Regions from separate parts of the Enterococcus sp. AAFC-DPL-5182 genome, predicted to be linked through region 2. Evidence: predicted binding sites of a transcription regulator. Region 2 holds the regulator's gene; each other region holds the start of a gene.
What was found. Region 2 encodes CtsR, which represses protease genes until heat stress. Its sites were predicted from a motif close to TTGGTCAAAAAAGGTCAAANA; they were not measured.
Positions count from the first base shown of each region.

Region 1: ftsH (ATP-dependent zinc metalloprotease FtsH) is a predicted target of CtsR. The motif match lies at 2,514-2,534, and genes of this name have one in related genera.
Region 3: AC4BB7_RS06010 (ATP-dependent Clp protease proteolytic subunit) is a predicted target of CtsR. The motif match lies at 7,721-7,741, and genes of this name have one in related genera.

Region 1 covers NZ_CM177101.1:3,214,195-3,224,184, forward strand. The annotation lists gene hslO (Hsp33 family molecular chaperone HslO) at 1-172, opposite strand, end outside; gene ftsH (ATP-dependent zinc metalloprotease FtsH) at 305-2,467, opposite strand; gene hpt (hypoxanthine phosphoribosyltransferase) at 2,568-3,113, opposite strand; gene tilS (tRNA lysidine(34) synthetase TilS) at 3,315-4,697, opposite strand; gene AC4BB7_RS15165 (S1 domain-containing RNA-binding protein) at 4,796-5,269, opposite strand; gene AC4BB7_RS15170 (FtsB family cell division protein) at 5,313-5,774, opposite strand; gene AC4BB7_RS15175 (RNA-binding S4 domain-containing protein) at 5,838-6,113, opposite strand; gene AC4BB7_RS15180 (putative polysaccharide biosynthesis protein) at 6,119-7,702, opposite strand; gene mfd (transcription-repair coupling factor) at 7,895-9,990, opposite strand, start outside.
Region 2 covers NZ_CM177101.1:3,702,801-3,712,790, forward strand. The annotation lists gene AC4BB7_RS17365 (Gx transporter family protein) at 1-113, shown strand, start outside; gene AC4BB7_RS17370 (polyprenyl synthetase family protein) at 153-1,139, shown strand; gene gor (glutathione-disulfide reductase) at 1,182-2,534, opposite strand; gene AC4BB7_RS17380 (peptidase U32 family protein) at 2,600-3,841, opposite strand; gene AC4BB7_RS17385 (peptidase U32 family protein) at 3,856-4,776, opposite strand; gene AC4BB7_RS17390 (ATP-dependent Clp protease ATP-binding subunit) at 5,028-7,517, opposite strand; gene AC4BB7_RS17395 (CtsR family transcriptional regulator) at 7,522-7,989, opposite strand; tRNA gene AC4BB7_RS17400 (tRNA-Pro) at 8,133-8,206, opposite strand; tRNA gene AC4BB7_RS17405 (tRNA-Arg) at 8,291-8,364, opposite strand; tRNA gene AC4BB7_RS17410 (tRNA-Leu) at 8,463-8,548, opposite strand; tRNA gene AC4BB7_RS17415 (tRNA-Gly) at 8,563-8,634, opposite strand; tRNA gene AC4BB7_RS17420 (tRNA-Thr) at 8,643-8,715, opposite strand; tRNA gene AC4BB7_RS17425 (tRNA-Leu) at 8,751-8,832, opposite strand; tRNA gene AC4BB7_RS17430 (tRNA-Lys) at 8,845-8,917, opposite strand; tRNA gene AC4BB7_RS17435 (tRNA-Val) at 8,924-8,996, opposite strand; rRNA gene rrf (5S ribosomal RNA) at 9,011-9,126, opposite strand; rRNA gene AC4BB7_RS17445 (23S ribosomal RNA) at 9,222-9,990, opposite strand, start outside.
Region 3 covers NZ_CM177101.1:1,292,930-1,302,919, forward strand. The annotation lists gene AC4BB7_RS05990 (cation-translocating P-type ATPase) at 182-2,893, shown strand; gene AC4BB7_RS05995 (PRD domain-containing protein) at 3,145-3,984, shown strand; gene AC4BB7_RS06000 (beta-glucoside-specific PTS transporter subunit IIABC) at 4,113-5,960, shown strand; gene AC4BB7_RS06005 (glycoside hydrolase family 1 protein) at 6,156-7,625, shown strand; gene AC4BB7_RS06010 (ATP-dependent Clp protease proteolytic subunit) at 7,812-8,399, shown strand; gene AC4BB7_RS06015 (hypothetical protein) at 8,547-8,981, shown strand; gene AC4BB7_RS06020 (hypothetical protein) at 9,388-9,549, opposite strand; gene AC4BB7_RS06025 (hypothetical protein) at 9,582-9,938, opposite strand.

The DNA of each region.
Region 1 (9,990 bases), 490 kb from region 2:
TTAAAGTAGCACCTAATAATAGCGCACCAACCATTGTTCTACCTAATGCTGCAGTTGACGAACTCCATGTATCGTGACGTTTTTGTGCTTCTGATATTGTATTTGTTGCGCAAACTGCATAAGCGCGAATTGATCCTTCATAACATAATGCTTTTACTAAGTAATCTTCCATTTTATTTTCCTCTTCTCACTTGCTTCGTTTTTTGACTCATTATCAGATAATACTAGGATTTAGCTATTTTTTCAACTAAATAATTTCAACTTGAAGAAAAGAGCACCCCGTAAAAGGGATGCTCTAAATGTTTTATTTGTAACGATCGTCAAAGTTATTACGGTCATATTCAGAATCATTTTTACGTTCATCATCAGATTTAGTTTCTGACTGAACTTTTTCTTCTGTTTTTTCGCTGTCCGCTTTTACTTCTTCTGCTTCGTCATGTAGTTCTTTTTTTGCATCTTCAAAGTCTTGTTTTTCTTCTGCTTGTCTTTGCGCATCTTTTTCTTCTAATGCACGTTTTGCTTCTTCAAATGTTTGAGCTTTTTCACTAGGGAATTGGCTGTCGATAACATCTTGGGGCATAACGCCTTCTTCAAACAATGACTTGATGCTGCGAGCATCTAATGTTTCATACTCTAACAGTTTTTCTGCAATTAGTTTGTGTTGAGCACGGTGAGATTCAATGATTTCACGTGCTTTATCATGAGCTTCCATCAAGATACGACGTACTTCTTGATCGATTTCAAATGCTACTTGCTCAGAATATGCTTTCGTTTGACCATAGTCACGGCCAACAAAGACTTGATGGTTCCCTTCATATTGAACAGGACCTAATTTGTCGCTCATTCCATATTCAGTTACCATGCTACGGGCAATACCTGTTGCTTGTTCAAAGTCATTAGATGCACCTGTTGATTGAACATCGAAAATAATTTCTTCCGCTGTACGTCCACCAAGTAATCCAACGATTTGTTCAAACATGTCTTCTTTGGTCATCAAGAATTGATCTTCTTTTGGTAAAGCAATCATGTAACCGCCAGCACGTCCACGAGGGATGATCGTCACTTTATGAACGATACGAGCACGGCTTAAGACTAAACCAACAATTGTATGTCCAGCTTCGTGGTAAGCAACCATTTCGCGTTCTTTTTTGTTGATTACACGATCTTTTTTCGCAGGTCCTGCGATTACACGATCTTCTGCTTCATCCACATCGGATGCATCAATTTTCTTTTTATTACGACGAGCAGCAACTAATGCAGCTTCGTTCAATACGTTTTCTAAATCAGCACCAGCAAAACCTGGTGTTTGTTGTGCAACAACTTTTAAATCAACGTCATCAGCCAACGGTTTGTTACGAGCATGAACTTTAAGAATCGCTTCACGACCTTTAACATCAGGACGACCAACTAAAATTTGACGGTCAAAACGACCTGGACGTAATAACGCTGGGTCTAACACGTCTGAACGGTTTGTTGCAGCTACGACGATTACGCCTTCGTTGCCATCAAATCCATCCATTTCAACTAACAATTGGTTAAGAGTTTGTTCACGTTCATCGTGTCCGCCACCCATACCAGCACCACGTTGACGACCTACTGCATCGATTTCATCGATAAAGATGATCGCTGGAGCATTTTTCTTCGCTGTTTCAAATAAGTCACGGACACGGCTCGCACCGACACCGACGAACATTTCAACGAAGTCTGAACCTGAGATAGAATAAAAAGGTACGCCTGCTTCACCGGCAACGGCTTTAGCAAGTAATGTTTTACCGGTTCCTGGAGGTCCTTCTAATAGAACACCAGCAGGAATTCTTGCACCTAATTCAACGAAACGGCGAGGATCTTTTAAGAACTCGACCACTTCCACTAGTTCTTGTTTTTCTTCTTCCGCTCCTGCTACATCAGAGAAGCGTACGCGGTTCGCTTTTTTGTCTGCTTCTTTGGCTTTTGATTTACCAAAGTTCATAACACGGCCGCCGCCACCGCCACCGCCGCCTTGTTGTCCCATCATCATATAGAATAAGAAGATGAACAATACGATCGGTAAGAAACTAAACAAGATCGAAAGCCAAGCACCGCTTGATGATTGTTCTTTCACTGTAAGTTTCACATTATTGTCTTTGGCTAACTCTTGGATACCAGATAATGTGATATCGCTTGGTAAGACAAGCGTAGTAAATGCTTTTGTAGAAACTTCTGTCGATCCCCATAATGAAAGACCACCAGTATTTTTAATTTCTTGTTTTTCTTTGTACTGACCTGTGATTTTATACACACCATTGGTTGGTTGAATCGTCAGTTCTTTCACTTTACCTTCGTCTAACTGGGTACTGAAGGTTGAGTATTCGATATCTGGTGACTGGGGATTGTTATTTCCAAAGATGAAATAAACAACCATGACCATCGCCAAAATCAGTAATACATAATAAAGGCCATTTTTCATGCCGCTATTCTTTTTATTCATGCCTGTCCTCCTTTGACTACTGTGCGTAATTTAATTTTACGGTTTATTTTTTATCAATTCTGACCATTACATTGTAACATAACTAAATCTAAGAGAGATATTAATTTGATTCGTAGATTTCTGGTTTCAATACGCCTACATAAGGGAGATTCCGATAGGCTTCTGCATAATCCAAACCATACCCTACAACAAACTCATTGGGTACATCGAAACCAACATAGTCTGCGACGATATCAACAACACGACCTTCTGGTTTGTCTAACAACGTGACAATTTTCACAGATGCTGCTTTTCTATATTTAAAAAGATCAACTAGATAAGCCAACGTGCGTCCGCTATCGATGATATCTTCTACAATCAAGATATCACGACCTTCAACATTTGTATCTAGATCTTTGATGATCTTCACTTCGCCAGATGACACTGTTGCGTTTCCATAACTAGATACAGCCATAAAATCCATTTCTAAATGAGTATCAATACAGCGTGTGATATCAGCCATAAAAGGTATTGCACCCTTCAAAATACCGATCACTAAAGGATTTTTCCCTTTATAATCTTCTGTTAGTTGTTTCCCGAGTTCAACTGATTTTTCAAGAATTTGTTCCTTCGTGATCAAAACTTGTTTAATATCGTTCTCTAACATATTGCTCTCCTTTTCCTTTAAGGTCCGTCCTGCAACTCTTAGTGCTGGAGCACTTAGAAGTTGATGCGATCGAAACGCTAGTGTAGTGTCCCTTGCTTTAAGCGAATAAATTCGCAAGAGCAACGGCTTTCTTTCTCCTTTGAGGTCCTTAGTTATTATTTTATGTTATTTTGCTTCTTTGAATAAAAGTAATTTTTGGTTTTACTCTTTTATTTTATAAAGGAGCCTGTAGAGTATTTTATCAGTTTCTTTAGGAATACTCAAATATGAATTTACAAATTTTGGAACCCAAATAATCTCACCTTCAGCAGAAAGAACGACCCAAGCTTTTTCTCTGCTAGAATTAGGGATTTTTCTATCAATAAAAAAACGATTTAATCTTTTAGTCAAGCTTGATGTAAGCGAAATTCTATCTCCATTTTGACGATGACGAATCGTTAGCGGTAATGGTATTTGTCCGCTTATAAGCAGAGAATATTCTGTCCAACCTTTTACGGTTTCAGGTAATTCGAGTGTCTCTTCTACTTTTTCTAGAGCTAACCATTCATTTTCAGAAAGAAAAACATGTTGATTTACATCTAAATAAGTCGTTTCCCCTTCATAAGTTGATTCTTTTTTTGTCAGATGAAACTTATTGTATTCTTTTACAACTTGCCATCCTTGCGCAATATCCATGGATAACTGAGGTGCTGACTGATCAAACATATTTATCAGTTGTTTAATCTGTAACTGACTGATTGCCACACCTTCTGGTATGATCGTTCGTTGAAACAAATCTATTAGGAAAAAAGTTTGGATACTTCTTTTTTCTCGTTTCAACTCGGATAATTGAATCACCCAGCCATCTGTTGTCTTTTCTACCCACCGATCATATTTTGGTTCTATCACTGTCTGTATGAGTTCATCAGCTAATGTAACCTGTTCACTAAAACTTGCCATGTGTTCCAAAAATTTTGGATTTTCTTTTTTCAAAACTGGAATAACCTGATGTCTCAAGCGATTTCTCATGTAAGCATCACTCTGGTTAGTCTGATCTTCAAAATACACAATTCCCGTTTTTTCTGCGAACTGTCGCACTTCTTCTTTGGAAAAAATTAAGAAGGGGCGAATCAATTCCCCTGTTCCAAACGACTGCTTCTTTCTAATTCCAACTAAATTAGATAGCACACTTCCTCTCGTAAGCTTCATCAAAATCGTTTCAGCTTGATCGTCACTGTGATGTGCCGTCATAAGAACGGGAATTCCATCTTGCGCCATGATTTCAGAAAAAAAGTCATAGCGGAATCTACGTGCACGTGCTTCGGTATTCTGGGATTTATCTGCTTCTCCCCATACTTTACTGTAGTATGGTATTTCTAGTTTCTCACAATAGTTTTTCAGATAACTAGCTTCTGCTGCTGATTCCGTCCGCAATTGGTGATCAATATGAGCTACTACTAATGTTAGTTGATCTTTTTTAGCAGCAGTCCGCATTAACTCCAACAATACCATTGAATCAACGCCACCAGAAATAGCCAATAAAATTTTTTGGTTTGGTAGCCAATAATCGTTTCTTTTACAATGATCGTAAAATGTTTGAAACATCTACTCACCTCTTTGTATCTTAGTTTATAGACTCTCATAAAAAATGCACCAAACATAAAAGCCGAGCTTTCGCTCAGCTTCAGTTATTTATTCATTCGTTAGTTACGGCGTCCGCCGCGTCCACCACGTTTGCCTTCAGTGTTACGTTTTAATGAAGTTAAACGATCATCACTATCTTTTAAAAATGAACTCATCAATGAATCAAAATCTTGTTTTGAATTCATTGGTTGCGCTCTTGTAAATTGTTTTTTAGGCGCTGGACGTGAGTTGCGATCGCGATTTCCTTGATGCTCATTGTTATCACGACGTTGATATTCACGCTTGGGTTCTGCTGCTTGTTCTTGCGCTTTGCGAATCGACAAGCCTACTTTCCCATCATCACCGACTGAGGTAACTTTTACAGTCACTTCATCCCCTACGGTCAATACATCATGGATATCTTTTACGAATCCATTTGATACTTCACTAATGTGAACCAACCCTGTTTTTCCTTCACCTAAATCGATGAAGGCACCAAAATTAGTGATACCAGACACTTTTCCTGGCAACTTCGCTCCTACTTCAATTGACATAAAAAAAATGTTCCTCCTATTATTTACCCTATTATATCTGCAGTTATTCGCCTGATTGTTTTTCAGATGAATGAGACTGTGATTGACTATCTGATGATTTTTGTTCATTACTTGAGCTAGTCGTTCCGCCTAACTCCGGAATGTTGTAGATTTGTTCGCCTTCTTTGGAGACATAATAGCGGCTACGGGCTAACTTCGCCACGTAATCGTCATCTCTCAAAAGAGCAACATCTTGTTCTAAACGACTTAATTTCTTATCTGCTTCGCCAGATTCAGCTACAGCTTGTGCTTGCTGTTCTTTGAAAGCATTCAGTTGCTGGTAGTCCTTCACTAACTGGATACCTGAAACAATAAAAATCACAAACGCCACGAGAAAAACAACCGCCAGACGTCGACGCCTGAAAATCAACTGCTTTTGCTGTTTTTGAAATTCGGCATACTGTTCTTTTGTATACTCATTATCTAATGCAGCAACTTTTTCCATGTCTTTTTTCTTTTTGCCCATGTTTTCCGCTCCACTCGTTTTTTGGTTTGTCTGTCTCATTATACCAACATCTAAGAAGCTTGTCTAATCTAAATTGTCACTATTTTCGACTCTTTTCTCTGAAACAATCTGATACATCTTTTCTGCATCTTCTTTTTTCGTTGAATCACGAAGCTCAAGTACTTCGATTTCTAAGATTTTGTTTCCAAACTGAATTCTAACTTGATCACCAATTTTCACATTGCTTGATGATTTTGCGAGAATTCCATTGATTTGAATTCTTCCTTTATCAGCAACTTCTTTAGCGACAGGTCTTCTCTTAATGATACGTGAAACTTTTAAAAATTTGTCTAAGCGCATAAACCTTACCTCTTCATTCTTAATATTTTCGCTCCAAACGGTAATGTCAGCCATTCCCGAACCGTAAATAATTTTATTTTAATAATGGTGAAAACAAATGTAGCACCACCAACCAAGACTCCCACTAAAGCAACGACTAAGGCCTGTCCACGATGTTCGACAGTCCCTAAGAAAATTGCAATGACACCCTGATAACAGAATAACACAATTCCCATCATTCCTAAACTAATCATTAATTTTCTAGAGAAATGATTCTCTATAGCGAAGCGATTAATTTCTTTTTTTGAAAAAAGTATCAATATAAATAAGGTAACCACTAACCCTGCAATCGTTGACACACTAGTACCAAGCGTTCCCCAGGTATACGTTAGGGGGCTAGTTAAGAACAACTTGACTAACAATCCAATTCCAGCTGAAAGCATAGATACAAAAAATTGGTTACGGCTTTGTAGAATACTTTGATAAGCTTGAATGACTGCCATAAATGCAATGGAACAAACATACACACCTAAAACACCATTCCCGTTATAATCTTTAAACAAAGCAAAATTTATATAAGGGAGCAATAACATCAACCCTATTGAAGCTGCTGCTGCAATCGTTGTGGTCAAACGTAAGAATATTTTAGCGGCTTGTAAAAATCTTCCTTGCTCTTGACTCATGAAATACTTTGTCAAAGCTGGTAAAAAACTTGAACTTAGTGCTAACGCAACAACTAACCCCAATTGAACCAAGGGCTGACCACGATCGTACACCCCTTTATCGATTTTGGCCGCTGAATCACTGATACCTGCTGCAACTAAGGTGTTTTTCACAAAAAAGGAATCGATTAATTGAAAAAGAATCAAGAAGGCACTATATAAAGAGACCATTCCACCTTCAACTAGTAAACGTCCAAATAATTTTCCTGAGCTTTTTTCAGCTTTCCACTGGGTCAAGTACGCTGAACTTCCTACTCGAATTTTCCGATCATAATACCAAAGAATTCCTGCAGCAACGATACCACCAAATAAAGCTCCACCCATAGCAATCGTGCCAGTTTGATAAACAGACCAACCAAACCGACTAAAAGAATAAGCTGCAACCAAAATCACACCTACTCGAACAAGTTGCTCCATCACTTGTGAAACCGCACTGGGAATCATCATTAGATGTCCTTGAAAATTACCGCGATAAAAGGATAATATGGGCACTAATAAGAATGTAAAAGAGACCACTTGGATCAAAGTAGCCAGTTGAGCATCGCCCATCATAAAGGCTATTTCATGGCTCCCGAAAAAGAAAAATGCCCAACACAAACTCGCGATCATAAAGACAAACGGAAAGAGTTGCTGTAACACCTTCTTCTGTCCACTAATATCAGGTTGCTCTGCTACGATTTTTGAAATAAACTGCGGCAACCCCGATAACGCTAAAGTCATCGCAATACCATAGATTGGATAAACTTGCTGGTAAACATAAAATCCTTCATCACCAACTAAGTTTTGAAAAGGCACCCGATAAACTGCACTCAGCACTTTGGCAATAAATGATGCAATAGTTAAAATAGCTGCACCTTGCATCATCGATCGCATTTCTTTGTGTGCCATTGGTTGACCTCCTATTTTAAAGCTGAATGAGCTCGCCCAGCTCTGACAGAAAAATAAGACTGAGGTGTCTTTTACCTCATTCATATTTTATCTTTTTTCCGAAGACCTTCAATCCTTAGAGCTTTAGCTCTTAGGAATTGTTGAGATCGAAGCAGAGCATAGTGCTAGCCCGTAAAGCTAGATACATTCAACTCACTCTTCCTCAACAGCTGCCGTCTTGTATTTTTCTTGTCTTAAAGCTGTAGTAAAGGATGCTACTTCTTGTAGCCAAGCAGCTTCTTTCATATCTTTTGGTACTTTTAAACGAACGGACATTTTTTCATTCTCGACAGCAAGATCTGCTTTTAGCTGAGTCTGAGCTAGTGCCTCAAATAATTGTTCTACACTATAGGTTTTTGTACCGATTTTACTCAAGGTAAATGTAATTTCTTGCTGTCTTTTACGAATTGTTTCCAGCAACGCACGATCACCGTCCATTTTGATTTGTCCCGTCGTCAATAAGTGGGCCACTTCATCTGGGTATTCACCAAAACGATCAAGGAGATCTGATTCTAGTTCATCGTACATATCCATATTTTCTAACTGACGAATTCGTTTATAAATCTCAATTTTTTGACGTTCGTCTGAAATATAACTTGTTGGTAAATAAGCATCAATACCCAAGTCGATCTCAACAGATGTTTTTTGATCCTGAATGTTTTTCCCTTGCTTGCGGGCAACAGCCTCTGAAAGCATTTGTGAGTACATGTCAAATCCAACTGAATCGATAAAGCCATGCTGTTGGGCGCCTAATAAGTTTCCCGCCCCACGAATCGATAAATCCCGCATCGCAATTTTAAATCCTGAACCCAACTCAGTAAAGTCTTTGATTGCTTCTAAACGCTTTTCACTCACTTCATTCAAAATCTTTTGCTGCTCATACATAAAGTAAGCATATGCAACTCGATTACTTCGACCAACTCGGCCTCGCAATTGGTACAAAGTCGATAATCCCATGTAATCAGCATTTTCTACAAATAACGTATTGGCGTTTGGAATATCTACGCCTGTTTCAATGATGGTTGTCGTAACTAAAACATCATATTGACGTTCAATAAAATCAAATAAGGTGTTTTCCAATTGAACTTCAGTCATCTGACCATGCGCGTAAGCAATTCTGGCATCTGGTACTAATGCTTGGATTTCTTCGACTTTTTGCTCGATCGTATCCACTCGATTGTAGAGATAAAAGACTTGTCCATCACGAGCCATTTCTCTTTCGATCGCTTCTCTGATTGCGCCTGGATTGTTCTCCATAACATAAGTTTGAATTGGATAACGATTTTCCGGTGGTGTCTCAATAACCGAAAGATCACGAACCCCAAGCATTGACATATGCAGCGTTCTCGGGATCGGTGTTGCCGTCAACGTTAAAACATCAACCTGGGCCCGAAGTTGTTTTAGACGTTCTTTATGCTTCACACCAAAACGTTGTTCTTCATCGATAACTAATAACCCTAAATCACTGAACTTCACATCTTGGGAAAGCAATCGGTGAGTCCCTACTACAATGTCCACTTGACCATGTTTGATTTTTTCGATCGTTTCATTTTGTTGTTTTTTCGTTCTAAATCGGCTCAACAAGCCTACTTCCACAGGAAAACCCTCAAAACGATCAAGCATCGTTTCGTAATGTTGCTGCGCTAAAATAGTCGTAGGAACTAAAAAAGCAACTTGTTTATTGTTATTGATTGCTTTAAAAGCAGCACGCAAAGCGACTTCTGTTTTCCCATAGCCCACATCACCGACTAGTAAACGATCCATTGGTCTTGTTTTTTCCATGTCATGTTTAATTTCAGCCGTACTACGTAGCTGATCATCTGTTTCACTATAGGGAAAAGCATCTTCAAATTCCTTTTGGTATGCATCATCTGGCGGAAAAGCGTAGCCTTTTTCTGATTCTCTTGAAGCATAAAGTTGAATCAAATCATCCGCAATATCTTCGATTTTAGAAGAAACTTTGCGTTTGGTCTTACTCCATTCACTGCCGCCTAATTTGTTTACTTTAGGCGATTTGGCTTCAGAAGCTACGAATTTTTGGATCAAGTTCAGCTGGGTAACAGGAATAAATAGCTTATCATCATTTTGATATAAAATTGTGATGTAATCTTGATGAACGCCGTCAACTTCCAATGTCTGCATACCAATATATTTACCGATTCCGTGGTTTGCATGAACAACATAATCTCCATTTTTCAGATCACTATAGCTTTTTAGTCGTTCTGCATTCGAAACGGTTTGGCGTCTTG
Region 2 (9,990 bases):
TTGCCATAGGTATTGCGGCCAACTACTTACTTCGCCATGTTCAAACCTTACGGCAATTTCAATTGAATTACGAATCAACAACCAAGCATAAATGGAGTCAATATTTCCAATAACATCTTAGTCTGATCGAGTACAATCAAAGGAGTCATTTTATGAACATTCACCCAATGTGGAAAAAATATCCTGAACTAGCAAAAGAATTAAATAGCACACTAAAGCTGATGGAAAATAGTGTTAATTTGAAAAACAAAGAAGTCGAAAACGCGGTTATGTCGATGATTCATTCTGGTGGAAAATTGCTTCGACCAGCTTATCAACTTCTATTTTCTCAATTTGGAGAAAATAGAGAGTCGAAAAAAACAGTTGCTCTTGCTGCTGCGATTGAATTACTGCATACTGCAACATTGATTCATGATGATATTGTAGATGATGCAGATATAAGACGCGGCTTACCAACTATTCGGTCTCAATTTGGTAATAGCACAGCCGTTTACGCTGGTGATTATCTATTTGTCAGTTGTTTCAAATTGTTGGCTGACTACTCTTCTTCTTTAAAGAGCATCCAGTTAAATTCCCGAAGCATGGAAAAAATACTAAGCGGTGAATTAGGGCAAATGGACAATCGCTATAACCTTGAAATGACGATCGATCAATACCTTGAAAACATTTCTGGTAAAACTGCTGAGCTATTTTCACTAAGTTGTTTTGTTGGGGCTTACGAAAGTGGAACTTCGGAACGATTTGCTAAAAATTGCGGAAAGATCGGAGAAAACATTGGTATTGCTTTTCAAATTATTGATGACGTTTTAGACTATACGCAAAGTCCTGAACAAATTGGTAAACCTGTGTTGGAAGATGTCCGTCAAGGTGTTTATTCGCTTCCTTTACTATACGCTTTGGAAGAAGGAAAAGAAGTTTTACTTCCCTATCTAGAAAAAGGGGAAGCATTGACTGATGCTGAAACCAATAAAATCTACGAACTGGTTCATTCATTTGACGGTGTTGCTAAGGCACAAAAACTTGCAGAAAAATATACACAACAAGCATTAAAAGGCATCACTAAGTTACCTGATACATCAGCTGATGCTAGGGGTAAACTCTTAACTATTACACAAGCAATTCTTGCAAGAACAAATTAAGAGAAAAAGGACAAGACGATTTTTTCCGCCTTGTCCTTTTCCTTATCTCATCGTTACAAATTCTTCTGAACCTGTTGGGTGAATTGCGACTGTATTATCAAAATCTTTTTTCGTCGCCCCCATTTTAATAGCTACTGCAAAACCTTGCAGCATTTCATCCACACCTAAACCTATTCCGTGCAACCCAACGATTTTTTCCTCTTCACCCACACAAACTAGTTTCATATCACATTTTTGGCGATACTCTCCTAGCGCAAAATACATCGGCGTAAAAGTGGATTGATAGATTTTGATATTTTCATCACCGTATTTTTCTTCTGCCTCGATTTCAGTTAAACCAACTGTCGCAATCGGTGGATGAGTAAAGACAACGGTCGGAATCGTTTCATAATCTAAGTATTCATTTTCTTTCCCATTAAATAAACGTTCTGATAATCTTCTTCCTGCCGCAATAGCAACAGGTGTTAAATCGATTTTACCAATGACATCTCCAACGGCATATACACCTGATTGGGTCGTATTTTGGAATTTGTCGACTTTTACATAGCCTTTATCTGTCAACTCAATATGTGTATTCTCTAAACCTAGCGTATCTGTATTCGGTTGACGTCCTGTACCAAATACAATGCTATCAGCTGTGATTTTAGTCCCATTTTCAAAGGTAATCATCAATTCTCCAGATTCAAACTTCTCAATTGAACGAGGTGTTGAATGAGGATAAATGTGCATCCCATCTTCAAGATAGTGCTCAACCACTTTTTCAGAAAGCATCTCGTCGAATTCCCGTAACGGTCGCTCTTTTCTAAATGCCCAATGCGTTTCAGCACCCAAACCATGGACCGTTCCAGCAAGTTCAGCTGCTATATAACCTGCTCCCACAAACACTACTCGTTTTGGCAGTTCTTCTAAGGCAAAAAAACCATTAGAATCTATTGCATATTCTTCACCAGGAATCCCTAACTTTTTAGGACGACCGCCAGTGGCAATCAAGATATTGGGCGCTGTATATGTTTCAGCTCCCGCTTTGATTGTATGATCATCAACAAATGTTGCATATTCAGATAAAACTTCTACTTTATTACTATCTAATCCACGATGATACGCCGCATGTAAATTATCAATGTAGGCTTCACGATTTTGAACAAGCTTTTTAAAGCTGAAATCTTTTACATCTACGTCAAAACCATATCCTTCTGTATCACGCTTCATCATTTCCATCATTGAACTTGCTTGCCACATCACTTTTTTAGGTACACAACCAACATTGACGCATGTTCCGCCGATGTCACCTGCTTCGATTAATAAAACCTTAGCACCATACATACCTGCGCGATTAGCAGAAGCAATTCCGCCGCTTCCACCGCCAATTACGATATAATCATATTGTTTTGCCATTGTTTACCTATCCTCTCTGCAATGAAAGGGACAAGCCGTAACAGCCAATCCCTCACTTAATTTATTTATTTCTTCTTACGAATCATATCGCCAACTGCTACTGGTTCTACGACCGGCATCGTTAAAATCATCATTGGATTTGGTGCTCGATCGATCGACTCGTTCTCTTCATTATACATAACTTCTACCGTTTGATGGAAGTGATTGAACCCAGGACCATAAAATTCAATTTCATCGCCGACACTGAAATGGTTTCTCTGACGAATCGTTGCAACTTTTGTCTCAGCATCATACGCCATGACTTCTCCAATAAATTTATATTGAGGAATCTTGCGGCGTTCTCCGAATAATTGTTCTTCATCAGTCGGTACATGATAATAAAAACCAGTTGAAAGTTCTCTTTGAGCAACTTTCCAAAGCTCATCGATCCATTCTTGTTTACATTCATAATTTTCCGGATCTTCCATATAAGTATCTACTGCTTTTTTATACACATTCGCTACAGTTGATACGTAGTGGATTGATTTCATACGGCCTTCGATTTTAAAACTATCTACACCATTTTGAATCAGTTCAGGAATATGCTGGATCATCGCCATATCCACCGCACTCATTGAAAATTCTTCTTCCACTTCACCTTTATCGGTTAAACTTGTACGCTCAGCACCAAAAGGCATGTCATAAAGCTCATATTTCCAACGGCAAGATTGAGAACAGCCACCGCGGTTTGCATCACGCATAGACATATGATTAGACAACGTGCATCTACCTGAATAAGAAATACACATCGCTCCATGAATAAACGCTTCAATCTCAACATCCGTATTTTTACGAATTTCAGCTACTTCATCCATAGATACTTCACGCGCCAAAACAACCCGTTCCAGTCCTTCATTTTTCCAAAACTCTAATGTTTCATAATTCGTAGCTGAAGCTTGTGTGGACAAGTGGATTGGCAAGCCTGGTGCTTCCGCTGCACAAATTTCAATCAAGGCTGGATCAGATACGATTACTGCAGAAATACCGACATCACGTATTTCTCTAAAAAAGTCTCCTGCTCCTTCTTGGTTTCCTTCATGAGTAACCATATTTGCTGCCACATAAACTTTTGCACCATGTTCGTTAGCGAATGCTACGCCTTCGATCATATCTTCTTTTGTAAAATTACCTGCTCGGCTGCGTAAACCATAAGCATTTCCGCCAATATATACCGCATCTGCACCGTAATGAATAGCTGTTTTTAGTTTTTCTAGCGTCCCTGCTGGTGCTAAGACCTCAGGACGCTTCAATGTTCGTTCGTTTGTCATGTGTTTTTTTCTCCTTATTTTATCTCGTCTGGATCCAAATCAAAGAATCCGATATCTAAACCACGATTTTCTGGGTGAAGCACTTCGATTTGTTCAATTGCTTTACAAGCCTGCTCGCTCGACCAAAGACCCGCTTCGATTTTTTCTTTCGCATTTACAAATAGCTTAGCAACTTCTACAAAATTTTCTCCCGGAGCATAAATCCCATCAAGTTTCCACTTTGTGTAATTATGTTCATGAAGTTTGTCCAATTCACCAACTAGGTTTACATCATTGTCCGCAAAAATATGAGTGCCATGGCTATCTTCATAAATCGAATAGTGCGTTTCTTCTTTTTTAGGTTCCGATATAAACAAACCTCGTTCTTTGCTGGCAGACTCATCATTTTTAGTGAAATTGTAGTAATTTTGTAGTAAAGGGCGTTTGGATTGATGGATACATGTGGCACCATATACAAGAACTTCAGCTGGAACCATCAAGTTTTCCTTCATCGCTTTCATCTCTTCAAAAGGAACTTCACGAGCCAAGACCGCGCCAACCGATCCACGCTTCGCCCAGAAATTGATCTGACGAGAACTAGTTACTAATGTTTCTCCATCATAAATGTAGGGAATATCGATTCCATCTCGTTGCATCACAAACACAACTCCAGGATCACCGACCGTTACCTGATCTACGTTTATTTCTTTTAAAAATGTTAAATATTCTGGAACCTTTTTCATCTTTTCTGGATGCATAATCCCATTTAACGCTACAGTTACTTTTTTACCAGTATTGTGCGCTTTTTCAGTGATGATTCGCTGTTCCTCACGAGAAAACGATGTTGGTAATCGTAAACCAAACATCTCCTCCCCAATGTATAAAGTGTCTACCCCGACTGCTAACAATGCCTCCGCTTGTTCGACAGATTCAGCAGTCGCAATAAGTTCAATCATTTTATATCCTCCTTTAAAAGCTGAACAAGTGTCCATTTTTCGAATAAATTATTTAAAAAGTTATGTTTTTTACTTTTTCCAACAGTCTTCTAACAACTGTTTTATAGTAGCATAGGTTCACAAACTTTCCAATAGTCTCTCTTTATTTTAATGTACATTTTTCACAAATTCAATGTTGCAATTTGCTTTTCTTAAAGAAAAAAACTGTGCAAAACAGATTCGTTTTGCACAGCGAATTAAAGATTTTTTTGTTAAATTGTTTGTAAAACTTGTTCGGGTTTAGGTGATTTAACATTCAATGTTATTTTCCCTTTGCTTGCACCAATGGTTACCTTGTCTCCAAGATGGATTTGACCAGAAAGCAATGCTTCACTTAGTCGATCCTCCACCTCTTTTTGTAGTGCTCTACGAATTGGTCGTGCCCCATATTCTGGATCAAAACCAACTTTTCCGATGACTTCAATAGCAGCTGCCGTGATCTTCACATTGACATCTTGTTCTCTTAAGCGTTGAACAATTGATTTACTCATGATTTTCACTATTTCGTGAATTTCTTCTTGATCCAATGAACGGAAAACAACTGTTTCATCCACACGATTCAAAAACTCTGGACGAAATGCTTTCTTTAATTCTTCTATGATTCGTTTTTGCATCGCACCGTAATCTTTAGTTAGATCTTGTACATTGAAACCAACATTTTTTTCATCACGAATCGCTGTTGCACCAATATTTGATGTCATGATCAAAATTGTATTTCTAAAGTCAACTTTACGTCCTTTAGAATCTGTCAAATGACCATCGTCTAATACCTGTAATAGAATATTAAAGACATCTGGATGAGCCTTTTCTACTTCATCTAATAAAATGACAGAGTATGGCTTTTGACGGATTTTTTCAGTTAATTGACCGCCTTCTTCATAGCCCACATAACCTGGAGGTGAGCCAATCAAACGGCTAGTACTGTATTTTTCCATAAATTCAGACATATCCACACGAACCAGAGCATCTTCACTACCGAACATTGTTTCAGCTAAGGTTTTTGCCAGTTCTGTTTTACCGACACCTGTTGGACCTAAGAACATAAATGAACCGATTGGTCTATTTGGGTCTTTCAACCCACTACGGGCTCTACGAATAGCGCGTGATACAGCTTGGACCGCTTCATCTTGACCAACTACTCGATGATGTAGGATACTTTCTAGTTCAAGTAAACGTTCACTTTCTTTTTTCTCCAGCTGTTGCAACGGCACACCCGTCCATTGTGACACAACATTAGCAACATCTTGCTCTGTAACGCGATTTGCATACCCAGAAGCCTCTTTTTGCTCTAATAATAAAATGTTTTCTAATTTACGAGCCAGTTTTTTTTCTTTTTGGCGTAGTCTTGCCGCACTTTCAAAGGATTGTGACTGAATCGCTTCTTCTTTCTCTTGAACTAAGCGAGCAATCTCCATACGTAAGTTATTGATTTCCGAAGGTTCATCTGCCAAGTCTAAACGAACTTTAGCTGAAGACTCATCCATCAAATCGATTGCTTTATCTGGTAATTGACGAGAATTAATGTAACGTACGGATAGTTGAACCGCCGCATGCAACGCATCATCCGTGATTTCTACGCCATGATGTTCTTCATATCGTGAACGCAAACCTTTTAAAATCTCTTCTGCTTCTTCTGGTGTCGGTTCGTCGACTTGTACACGAGCAAAACGGCGTTCCAAAGCAGAATCTTTTTCTATATATTTTTGGTATTCATCTAATGTTGTTGCTCCAATTGTTTGTAGTTCCCCTCTTGCAAGGGCTGGTTTTAAAATATTCGATGCATCAATAGCACCTTCCGCACCACCTGCACCGATCAAGGTGTGCAATTCATCGATAAATAAAATTACTTCGCCATCTTGATAAATTTCATCAATGACTTTTTTTAATCGATCTTCAAATTCACCACGATACTTAGTCCCAGCAACTAACGCTCCCATATCCAACATCATCAAGCGTTTTTCTAACATATCTTCTGGTACTTCGCCATTCACGATTTTTTGTGCTAATCCTTCAGCAATTGCTGTTTTACCAACACCTGGCTCACCGACTAAAACAGGATTATTCTTTGTACGACGACTTAGAATTTGAATCAACCGTCTAACCTCTTGTGAACGTCCAACTACAGGATCAAGATTATTTTCACGTGCTAATTTCGTTAAATCACGTGCTAATGAGTCTAAAGTCGGTGTTCCTTTTGGTGCTGCTTTTTGAGCTTGATTATTTCGGCGACGTCCTACATTACCGCTCATTTGCGGATCAGTAATACCTATTTTTTTCATTAATAACTGACGCATTTTGGATAAACTTAAACCTAAATTCAATAAAATACGTGAAGCTAATATATCTTCATCTCTTAATAAACCTAGTAAAATATGTTCAGTTCCAATATTTGGTGCCCCTAAACGTTTCGCTTCATCTCCGGCGTACGCAAAGATTTGTTTCGCGCGAGGAGAATAGGGTAAATAAGCACCTTTAGGATAACCTTTAACTGTTCCATAGCCAGTTAAGTGTTCAATTTCTTCACGGATATCATTTTTATCAGCATTCAACTGACGCAAAGATTTTCCAGCAATGCCATTAGGCTCTAAAACTAAAGCCAATAATAAATGTTCTGAGCCCACGGATTGATGCCTAAAATACTTTGCTTCTTCTTGTGCAATGGCTAGTACTGCCTTGGCACTTTCTGTAAATAATTCGTCCATACTATCATTCCTCCTCGTAACTCAAACGTTCTAAAAATGAATGCATCAATTGAGCACGTAAATAATCTTCATTTGATCCTGCTTTGCCTAAAACCTGTTTCCCAAGAACAGACAACATCAGATTTCCTTCTCTTTTGGTAATCACTTCTTCTTCATACAACTTTTGTATAAAAATCAGTGCATCCTTTTCTGAAAGTCCATTACCCGTAAACTGGGCAATTTGTTTTAATAATTGATCACTATCAGAAATTTGGACTTTGGCGATCCTAATATAACCACCGCCACCACGCTTACTCTCGACAGAATAACCTCGTTGGATCGTAAAACGCGTATTGATCACATAATTAATCTGGGAGGGAACACAATTGAATAAATGAGCCATTTCAGCTCTACGAATCTCAATCTTACTACTTTCTTCAAGAATTTTTTTTAAATATGCTTCTATTAAATCTGAAGTATTTTGATTACTCATCACACTCATCCTTTTCCCTTGACTAATACTGACCTTAATTATACATAACTTTAAGTGTTTAATAAAGGAGAATGCCTAATTTGATAAGAAAAGATAAACAAGTAAACAAAAAAAGAACAGAGAAGACCACTCTGTTCATCAAATCGGGAAGACAGGATTCGAACCTGCGACCCCTTGGTCCCAAACCAAGTGCTCTACCAAGCTGAGCTACTTCCCGTAGCTATAATAATAAAAAAAGACTAAACGCTTAAAAGGAACTAAGTTTCTCTACCTTCTAATTCGTAGTCAAACATTCAAAGTATGCACCCAAAGGGAGTCGAACCCCTAACCTCTTGATTCGTAGTCAAGCACTCTATCCAGTTGAGCTATGGGTGCTAAAACAAGGATCAAAGTCAGATGTATCCATCTGCTTCGTACTTGTTAACATCTATTCTGTCAATTTTACAATTGCCATTCATAGTGTTTCAAAGCAATGCCGAGGACCGGAATCGAACCGGTACGGTGATCACTCACCGCAGGATTTTAAGTCCTGTGCGTCTGCCAGTTCCGCCACCCCGGCGAAAGAACAAGCTAAGCGGAAAACGGGGTTCGAACCCGCGACCCCCACCTTGGCAAGGTGGTGCTCTACCACTGAGCTATTTCCGCAGTCTGGATGCCGGCTAAAGGATTTGAACCCTCGACCCTCTGATTACAAATCAGATGCTCTACCAACTGAGCTAAGCCGGCGTTATAATCGCCTAGTATTAAAACGAGACTAAAAATGCGGGTGAAGGGACTTGAACCCCCACGCCGTAAGGCGCTAGATCCTAAATCTAGTGCGTCTGCCAATTCCGCCACACCCGCAAAATATTTCTATGAGCCGTGCAGGGCTCGAACCTGCGACCCTCTGATTAAAAGTCAGATGCTCTACCAACTGAGCTAACGGCTCAAAAAATGGAGGTTGACGGGATCGAACCGCCGACCCCCTGCTTGTAAGGCAGGTGCTCTCCCAGCTGAGCTAAACCTCCAAGACAACACTTTAGCGTGGCGACGTCCTACTCTCACAAAGGGAAACCCTTCACTACAATCGGCGCTAAGAAGCTTAACTTCTGTGTTCGGCATGGGAACAGGTGTATCCTTCTCGCTATCGCCACCACACTGGGTGTTGTTGCTATTAAGTTGAGTGATTATTCACTCAAAACTGGATTGAAGTAGTAATCAAACATTCCGAAAAACTTTTTTATTTCGTTTCTTTGGTTAAGTCCTCGACCGATTAGTATTGGTCCGCTCCGTACATCACTGCACTTCCACTTCCAACCTATCTACCTGATCATCTCTCAGGGGTCTTACTTTCTTAAAGAAATGGGAAATCTCATCTTGAGGTGGGCTTCACACTTAGATGCTTTCAGCGTTTATCCCTTCCCTACATAGCTACCCAGCAATGCCCTTGGCAGAACAACTGGTACACCAGCGGTAAGTCCATCCCGGTCCTCTCGTACTAAGGACAGCTCCTCTCAAATTTCCAACGCCCGCGACGGATAGGGACCGAACTGTCTCACGACGTTCTGAACCCAGCTCGCGTGCCGCTTTAATGGGCGAACAGCCCAACCCTTGGGACCGACTACAGCCCCAGGATGCGACGAGCCGACATCGAGGTGCCAAACCTCCCCGTCGATGTGGACTCTTGGGGGAGATAAGCCTGTTATCCCCAGGGTAGCTTTTATCCGTTGAGCGATGGCCCTTCCATGCGGAACCACCGGATCACTAAGCCCGACTTTCGTCCCTGCTCGACTTGTAAGTCTCGCAGTCAAGCTCCCTTCTGCCTTTACACTCTGCGAATGATTTCCAACCATTCTGAGGGAACCTTTGGGCGCCTCCGTTACTCTTTAGGAGGCGACCGCCCCAGTCAAACTGCCCACCTGACACTGTCTCCCACCACGATAAGTGGTGCGGGTTAGAGGGTTCATAACACAAGGGTAGTATCCCACCAGCGCCTCCACCGAAACTAGCGTTCCGGGTTCA
Region 3 (9,990 bases), 1.4 Mb from region 2:
CCAACTCCGAAAGAAATTTCTGGTGTTGTCTTAAACGGTGAGACTTATGTATGTTCTATTTAGCATACAGAGGTCTATTTTTTTTCGTTTTGCTACGAACCAATAAGTTCAAAAACGTGTTCGTTTCGCTATAATGAAGTAAAATAGATTTAAGTAGCTGCAAATTATAAGGAGGAAGAACATGTCAGAAGAGAAAAAGGTTCAATTATCTGAAGCGTTTTACACGCAATCAGATGAAGAGGTCTTACAAAAGTTTGATACGACAGTTGAAGGATTGTCCGATCAAGAAGCCAAAAAAAGGTTAGAGAGTTATGGCGCCAATGCGTTAGATGAGGGGAAAAAGAAATCGATCGTTGTCAAATTCTTTGAACAATTCAAAGATTTCATGATCATCGTATTATTATTTGCCGCTGTAATTTCAGCAGTCTTCTCAGGAGACTTTGTTGATTCTATCATCATTTTACTTGTGGTGATCTTAAACGCCATCTTCGGTGTGATCCAAGAAGCCAAAGCCGAACAAGCAATTGAAGCTTTGAAAGAAATGTCTTCACCAAATGCGAATATTCGTCGTGATGGTCATGTGATCACTGTTAAAAGTGACGAATTAGTACCAGGAGATATCGTTTTATTAGAAGCTGGAGATGTTGTGCCGGCAGATTTACGTTTGTTAGAAGCCGCTAGTCTTAAAATTGAAGAAGCAGCTTTGACTGGTGAATCTGTTCCAGTTGAAAAAGAAGCAATCGTTTTAGAAGGAACGTCTGATGACATCGGTATCGGTGATCGGATCAATATGGCTTATTCAAACAGTAACGTTACTTATGGCCGAGGAATCGGTGTGGTTGTCGGTACAGGAATGAATACAGAAGTTGGTAAAATCGCTGGTATGTTAGCTAACGAAAAAGAAACAGAAACACCATTAAAACAAAACTTAAACCAATTAGGTAAGATGTTGACGATTGCAATTTTAGTGATTGCCGCTGTTATGTTCGTTGTGGGCATGATGAACGGCCGTACATGGATCGATATGTTATTAACCTCGATTTCATTAGCTGTTGCAGCGATTCCAGAAGGATTGCCAGCTATCGTTACGATTATTTTAGCATTAGGAACACAAAAGATGGCGAAGAAAAATGCTATCGTCCGCAAACTACCTGCAGTTGAAACATTAGGTAGTACAGATATTATCTGTTCTGATAAAACAGGTACACTAACATTGAACCAAATGACAGTTGAAGCACTTTACACAGACAATGAAGTAAAACCTGCAACAGCTGAAGTTCAGTTAGACAACATGGCATTAAAAATCATGAACTATACAAATGATACAAAAATCGCGCAAGATGGTTCATTGATCGGTGATCCAACAGAAACAGCACTTGTGCAATATGGTTTAGATCATGAGTTCAACGTAATTGAAAAAGTTGCGGCTGAACCTCGTGTTGCTGAAATTCCATTTGATTCAGACCGTAAATTAATGACAACTGTTCACCAATTAGCAGATGGTAAATTCTTAGTCGCTGTAAAAGGTGCACCAGATGAATTACTAAAACGTTGTAAGGAAGTTTTATTAAACGGTCAAACACCAGCAATGGATGACAAACAACGTCAAGAAATTTTAACGACCAACACAAAATTAGCCAAACAAGCATTACGTGTTTTAGGGATGGCATACAAAATCGTTGATGCAGTTCCAGCTGAAATGGATTCTGATTTAGTTGAAAAAGACCTAGTATTCGCAGGGCTTGTCGGCATGATCGATCCAGAGCGTAAAGAAGCAGCGGAAGCTGTTAAAGTGGCAAAAGAAGCGGGCATTCGTCCAATCATGATCACAGGTGACCACAGAGATACAGCAGAAGCAATCGCAGCTCGTCTTGGTATTATTAAAGAGGGCGATGATGATGCCGTAATCACAGGTGCAGAACTAAACGAATTATCTGACGAAGCATTTGCTAAAGTCGTTGAACATTATTCCGTTTATGCACGTGTTTCTCCAGAGCATAAAGTACGTATCGTTAAAGCATGGCAGCAAGAAGGTAAAGTTGTAGCCATGACAGGTGACGGTGTCAATGATGCCCCAGCTCTGAAAGCAGCCGATATCGGTATTGGAATGGGGATCACTGGTACAGAAGTATCAAAAGGTGCCTCCGATATGGTTTTAGCGGATGATAACTTCTCAACAATTATCGTAGCGGTTGAAGAAGGGCGTAAAGTCTTCTCAAATATCCAAAAAACGATTCAATACCTACTTTCTGCCAACCTTGGGGAAGTATTAACACTATTTATCGCAACAATGCTAGCTTGGGATACCTTACTACCTGTTCACTTATTGTGGATCAACTTAGTAACCGATACCTTCCCTGCAATTGCATTAGGTGTAGAACCTGCTGAACGTGATGTGATGAGCCATGCTCCACGTGGAAAGAAATCAAACTTCTTCTCTGGTGGTGTCTTGAGCAGTGTGATTTATCAAGGGATCACACAAGGTGCCTTGACTCTGATCGTGTACAAAATGGCGATCGAATTCCCAGCTCATACAGCAGCCAATATGCCAAACTTATCTGCAACAGCATTGTATGATCTACAACATGGTGATGCGTTGACAATGGCATTTGCAACATTAGGCTTGATTCAATTGTTCCACGCATTTAACGTGAAGTCTATTTACCAATCAATCTTTAAAGTTGGTTTGTTTAGAAACAAATCATTTAACTGGGCTATTTTAGTATCGTTCCTATTACTAGCAGCAACGATCTTAATTCCAGGATTCAATGACTTGTTTAGTGTAACGTCCCTAGACGCTTACCAATGGGGCATCGTTGCTGGAACATCATTTGCGATTATTCCAATCGTTGAGATCGTAAAATTTATTCAACGTAAAATGGGCAAGAGCTAATTATTGAATTAACAATAAAAAAACTGAAACAACTCATTTTTAAGCGAGTTGTTTTAGTTTTTTTTTGTTTCAAGAAATCAATGAAATAAAAAATTATAAAAATAGAGATTGACAGCGCTATCTTGATATGATAAATTAATGACATAGAACAACAGGAGTGTAACTGATACGATCAGGCACCACCAAGTCTATTGTAGTCTTATTTAACTACTCTAGTTTGGTGTTTTTTTGTATTTTGGGAGGTGATGGCCATGTACGTGACGGTAAAATCGCTAAATAATAATTTAGTTTTAGTCGTTGACGACAAACATGAAGAATTGATTCTTTTTGGTAAAGGCGTTGGCTTCAAAAAGAAAAAAGGCGATATCATTGAACCGAGTATGGCTGCCAAAGTCTTTCAAATGCAGGAAAGTCAACCATTCTCTAAGGTACTAGAAGAAATATCGCCAGAAGTACTGTCAACAACTGGAAAAATTATTCAGATGGGAGAAGAATATTTAGAACAAAAGCTAAACTCAACAATTTTGATTTCGTTAGCAGATCATCTACAATTTGCTATTGAACGGCAACAAAACAATACCCAACTAGATGAGAATACACTACGCTGGGAAATCAAGTTCCTTTATTATAAAGAATTTGAAGTAGGGAAAAAAGCCCTGACAATAGTAAAAGAAGAACTAGGTGTAGGGTTATCAGAAACAGAAGCTTCGTTTATTGCCTTACATTTTGTGAATGCTCAAGATAATTTTGAGTCGAAGCATGATGCAATTTTAATTGCCAAAATCACAAAAAGTATGGTAAAAATCATTCAATCATTGTTTGGCGTATCTTTAAACAAAGAAAGTGTCAATTACTCACGTTTTGTTACCCATATTCGATACTTTATGAACCGACAATTGCACAATAAAGAGGAAATGAAACAAAGCGACGCTAAATTATACGCAATCATCCAAGAGCAATATCAAAAAAGCTATGCGTGCGCATTGATGATCAAAGAGTTATTGAAAAGAGAGTACGATTTGAATGTTAACGATGATGAAATGATGTATTTAATCATTCATATCGAACGTGTCGTATTTGAAGTAAAATAGAAAATTCAGCTAGGCGTGTAACGAAAAGGCATTAACCTAGGTGATCTAAATGGACGATCCTTAAAACAAGGGATGGATTCTTTAGATCGCCTAGGTTTTTATTTTAAAAAATGAACGGAGGACGTTTGATGAACTATGAAAAAATAGCTCAGGAAATTATAGAAAACGTTGGAACCACAGCCAATATCAAAGATGGAACACATTGCTTTACACGATTAAGATTATATATTGAGGACAAAAATAAAGTTCATTTAAATGCACTAAAAGCAATTGACGGTGTGATAGATGCCAGATTTCAAAACGGCCAGTTGCAAGTGATCATCGGTAGTAATGTGGATAAAGTTTATGACAAAATCAGTCCATATCTAACAGCTACGAAAGGAACAAGTAGCGGTAAACAATCATTTTTTGACAATATTTTTACAACGATTGCAGCGATTTTTACACCTATTTTACCAGCAATAATTGGTGCTGGATTGATGAAAGGAATTTTGCCTTTATTGGTTATGCTTCATTTCATCAAAGAAGGAAGTGATACCTTTCAGATTCTGACGATCGTCGCAGATACAAGTTTTTATTTTTTACCAGTTCTGATTGCGGTGTCTGCTTCTAGACGTTTCAAAGTGAACGAATTTTTAGGTGTTACATTGGCATGTTCATTGCTTTACCCAACGATTTTAAATGGGGAAACAACGTTACAGTTATTTCATTTCATTCCGATTCCAGTGATGAGTTATACATCTACAGTGATTCCAATTATTTTAGGGATATGGGTAATGAGTTATGTTTATCAAGTGGTGGATAAGATTGTGCCTAGTGTTGTAAAGATGATTTTTACACCGTTACTGGTTTTATTGATCATGATTCCATTGACTTTAGCATTGTTTGGTCCAATTGGTTTTTATGTCGGCAAAGGCTTAGCGACTATTTCTGTTTGGTTAGCGGCAAAGGTGCCATTTATCTATGGATTGGTTTTAGGTGGGCTGTATCCTTTGATTATTATGACCGGTATGCATTACGCGTTTTTCCCAATGATGTTGGAAAATATTTCCAGATTGGGCTATGAGAATGGTTTTTTACCAATTAGTTTATTTGCCAATGTTGCAATGGCGGCTGCTACTTTAGCTATTGCTTTTAAAGTTCAAAACAAAGACATGAAAGAAGTTTCCTACTCATCGGCTATTTCAGCCTTATTCGGAATCACTGAACCTGCATTGTATGGCGTCATTTTGAAATATAAAAAAGCTTTATATGCTGTCATGATGGCTGGTGGTATTGTCAGTGCTGTTATGGTGACTATGGGGGTCAAAATGTTTTCTTTTGTCGCTCCTGGGATTCTCTCATTACCCGTTTTTGTAAATCCAGATGGTTCATCTAGAAATATTATTATTGCCCTTATAGGTGTACTAGCTACTGCTGTTTTAGCGTTTATACTGACTGCAGTGACTAAAACTAGTTTTGAAGTAGATGCTGACACAGAAAAAGAAAGAAAGCAATTTGTTACTATAAATGAAAAAGAAATTGGTACGGTTTTAGCGCCCGTATCTGGAGAAGTAAAGGATTTAGCAAGCTGTTCAGATCAAATTTTTTCAGAAGCAATCATGGGGAAAGGGCTCGTTATTTTGCCAGATGATGGGATGATTTTTGCTCCCTTTTCTGGAGAAATAAGTGTTATTACACCTGAAAAACATGCAATTGGCCTTACATCAACAGATGGTGTGGAATTATTGATCCATGTAGGGATCGATACCGTTGGCTTAGGAGGGAAAGGCTATAAATCCTTCGTCTCAAAAGGGGATATGGTCAGTGCTGGTCAACAACTGCTTGCATTTGATCTTGATTATATTAAGGAGCAGGGCTACTCGACTGAAGTACCAATTATTGTGACAAATACGCCTGATTTTTTTGAAGTTGTCCCGATTTTGAAGAAAGATCCTGTTTCAGTAGGGGATGATTTGATTACCATTTTAAATTAGCAACGTATTGAAAAAAGAGGAGTAGGAAGAGATGACCGAAAAGTTTTATGTGAGGTGAGTTAAATGCAGTAAAAAGTAGTTGTTTATACTGTAGATGTTCATAACCAGAGGAAGAGTCCAAAGGATTCCTTAAAGAAGAAACAAATCACACTGATGGAACTCATTAAAAAAATAATAAATATAGGAGGATATACAATGAAAGAACTACAAACAGGTTTTCCAAAAGACTTTTTATGGGGGGGAGCAACAGCCGCCAATCAAATCGAAGGGGCTTATTTAGAAGGAGGTAAAGGACTATCCACATCAGATTTGGTCTCATATAAAGATCCTTATAAAACTGGGAAAGTCGATAATTTTACTTTTAATGTGAATTCAAAAGAATTAGAAGAATATTTATCAAACCCAGAAAAATATCTATTTCCAAAACGTTGGGGTATTGATTTTTATCATCGTTATAAAGAAGACATTGCGTTGTTTGCAGAGATGGGTTTTAAAGTTTTCCGCTTATCAATATCGTGGGCAAGGATTTTTCCAACAGGATTAGAAGATGAACCAAACGAAGAAGGGTTAGCATTTTACGATAAGGTTTTTGATGAATGTTTAAAATATGGAATCGAACCGTTGGTGACGATGTCACATTATGAAATGCCAATCACTTTAACACAAAAATACAATGGTTGGATCAGTCGGAAACTTATTCCTTTATTTGAAAAATTTGCTTGTACGATTTTAGAACGATACAAAAGTAAAGTAAAGTATTGGATTACGTTCAATGAAATGAATATGACATTGAATAGTCTATATACAGGTTCTGGTATTTTAGAAGATTTAGTAGAGAATAAATTGCAAGCAGCTTATCAAGCTTCTCATCATCAATTTTTAGCTAGTGCTTTAGCAGTGAAAGCAGCCCGACAATTAGCGCCGGATGCGAAAATCGGTTGTATGATCAATCAAATTGAAGCGTATGCCAGAACAACCAAACCAGAAGATCAGTTACAAGCAGTTAAATCAAATCAGTTAAATATGTTTTTCCCAGACATTCAAGCAAGAGGAACTTATCCAAGTTATATGGCACGTTATTTCAAAGAAAATGATATCCATATTCAGATGGATGAAAAAGATGAAGAAGTTCTCAAAGTAGGAACAGTCGATTTCGTGGCAATTAGTTATTATATGTCACATGTTACAGAGGCACGAAAAGATGCTGCGAAATTAGCCGTAACATTTGATAGTCCAATCAAAAATGATTATTTAGAACTATCTCAATGGGATTGGCCTATTGATCCGATTGGTTTACGTATCTCCTTAATGAAATTGTATGATCGTTATGAATTACCATTATTTGTTTGTGAAAATGGATTAGGTGCTAAAGACATTTTAACACCTGAAGGAACAATTCATGATGAATACCGCATCGATTATATTAAAAAGCACATTGAGCAAATGAAAGAAGCTATTGAAGATGGTGTTGATTTAATGGGGTATACGACATGGGGCTGTATCGATTTGATCAGTTGCGGTACATCACAAATGTCTAAGCGTTATGGATTTATTTATGTAGATCAAGATGATCAAGGAAACGGCTCGCTTGCGAGAACACCAAAAGATTCTTTCTATTGGTATAAAAAAGTTATTCATAGTAATGGGGAAGATTTAGCGAATTAATTCTTATCGAAATAGAAGGGAAATCCATCGTATGAGGGATGTCTCTTCTATTTTTAACATCTGTCTAAGCCTTGATTTTGACTAAGTCTTTTTTTAAGGTCAAAACAAGTCAAAAAAGTGGACAAATTCTCAGATTGCGGTATTATTAATATAGATATTTAGCTTTAAACTATGGAGGTTACAGATATGAACTATTTAGATGAAAATGAAGAAACAGAAGAAAAACAACAACCTAATGCGTTTATGAAAAAACTTTTTGAAGAACGAACAATTTTGATCTACGGTGAAATCAATCAAGATTTAGCTCGAGAAGTGACTTCTCAATTATTGCTACTTGCAGCAATGGGAGACGAACCAATCAAGATTTTCATTAATAGCCAAGGCGGACACGTTGAAGCTGGTGATACGATTCATGATATGATCAAATTTGTAAAACCAGAAGTGATCGTGATCGGAACAGGATGGGTCGCAAGTGCGGGTATTACGATTTATTTAGCTGCTGATGCGAAAAACAGATATAGCTTGCCAAATACACGCTATATGATTCATCAACCAGCTGGTGGAGTTCAAGGTCAAAGTACAGAGATTCAGATTGAAGCCAAAGAAATCATCCGCATGCGTGAACGTGTCAACCGCTTGATTGCTGAAGCAACAGGTCAAACATACGAAAAAATCGCAAAAGACACAGACCGCAATTTCTGGATGTCAGCGGACGAAGCCAAAGATTATGGTATGATTTCTAAAATCATCAAAACAAGTGATGAAATTAAATAAAGTATTAAAAAACTGCAGACAACAAAATGTTTGCAGTTTTTTTCTCTTAAAAATTAGTAGAAAAATATTCTTTTCCAGATTCCTCTTGTCATCTACCTATGAAAAAGTGTAAAATTGAGTGATTACTAAAAGAAAGTAGGAAAGACAGTGAAACCAAATTTAGGCTATTATGTTCAAAACATCAATGATATTGTAAAAGAAACAGAAGAAGTCGGCGAAAAAATGAACGAATACTATGAAGAAGTGCGTACAGCGATCGATGAAGGAAAAGCAACTGAATTAGCACCAGAAAGAATTGCTGAAATTCAACGTATTTTCCAAGATGGAACAAAAGAATATACAATCATGTTGGAAAAAGTGACTAAATTACGTCCCCCAGCACGCGTGATGGGTATTCATAAAAAATTTGAACGTTCATACATCGAATATCTGGCTGGATGCAACGAGATGATTTTGTCTTTAGATCCTGAAAAAGGCATAGATATCGATCTTTTCAATAATTCAGAAGAAAAACAAGATAAAGCAACTGATGATATTTCATTTGCAATCACACGAATGAGTAATCTTTTGTTGAAAAAATAAAAAAACAAACGAAAAAATGACAAAAAATAGTGATATTTAATTTCATTTTAATGTTATTTTTAGTAGACAAAGGAAAAAATGTGTTGTATTATATATTCATACCAACAACAACCTTTTTATTTTTCATTTTACTCTTATTGAGTAATACTCCTTTTCCATCGGCCTTTTCAGCCGGTGGTTTTTTTATTTTTGTTTTTCGGACTATTTATTATTTCATTAATATATGTTTTTTTTTTGTATTTTAAAATATCGAGAGTTATTTTATACATATTGGATTGATTCTAAAATTTTAGATTTTATGTTAATTAATAAAAAAATCAGATTACTTGGGAAAATAGAAAAGTCTAAAGTAAAAGCAATTAAGCTTTACTTTAGACTTAAAAAATCCAACTACAATTCATTTGCATTAATTCTCTACATTACGAACATAATCATCAAAATACTGAACTAGGTCAGCTTTGATTTTTTGGTATTCAGCTTCTGTGTACTCACGCTCTTCGATTGTTCCATTAAAAAATGGAATTTCCAACTCTTCGCGCAAGCGGTCTACGACTTCGCTTTGATCCATTTGGGCACCTTCTTTACCTGTTGTCTACTCTATTATAAAACATTAAAATCATTCGTCAACTGCTCAAAAGAATCTTTCATAGCCGTTAACTTATTATAAAGTAGGATACTATTGTCTTCTTCAAGGAGAAAGACTTGTTTTAATTCAAAATAGAATTCTTCAAAGGCTTTAAAAAAAGGGTGAACCTCTGAGGCAGTCAATTCACTGTTACTGTAGTAAAAGACACGTACGCTGTGATAATAAGTAAATACCTCGTTGATATTCAAAAGAATACGTGTATCCTCAGGACGCGGGCGGCTAGTGACTAAATCATACAATGTTAAACTTTTCGTGTGAATCTCAGATAGATAAGATAAAAGTAATTCTACTTTTTCATTATTCGTTGACATTAAATCGACCTCCAATTTCTCTAATTATAATAAAAAATAGAAAGAAAGAGAA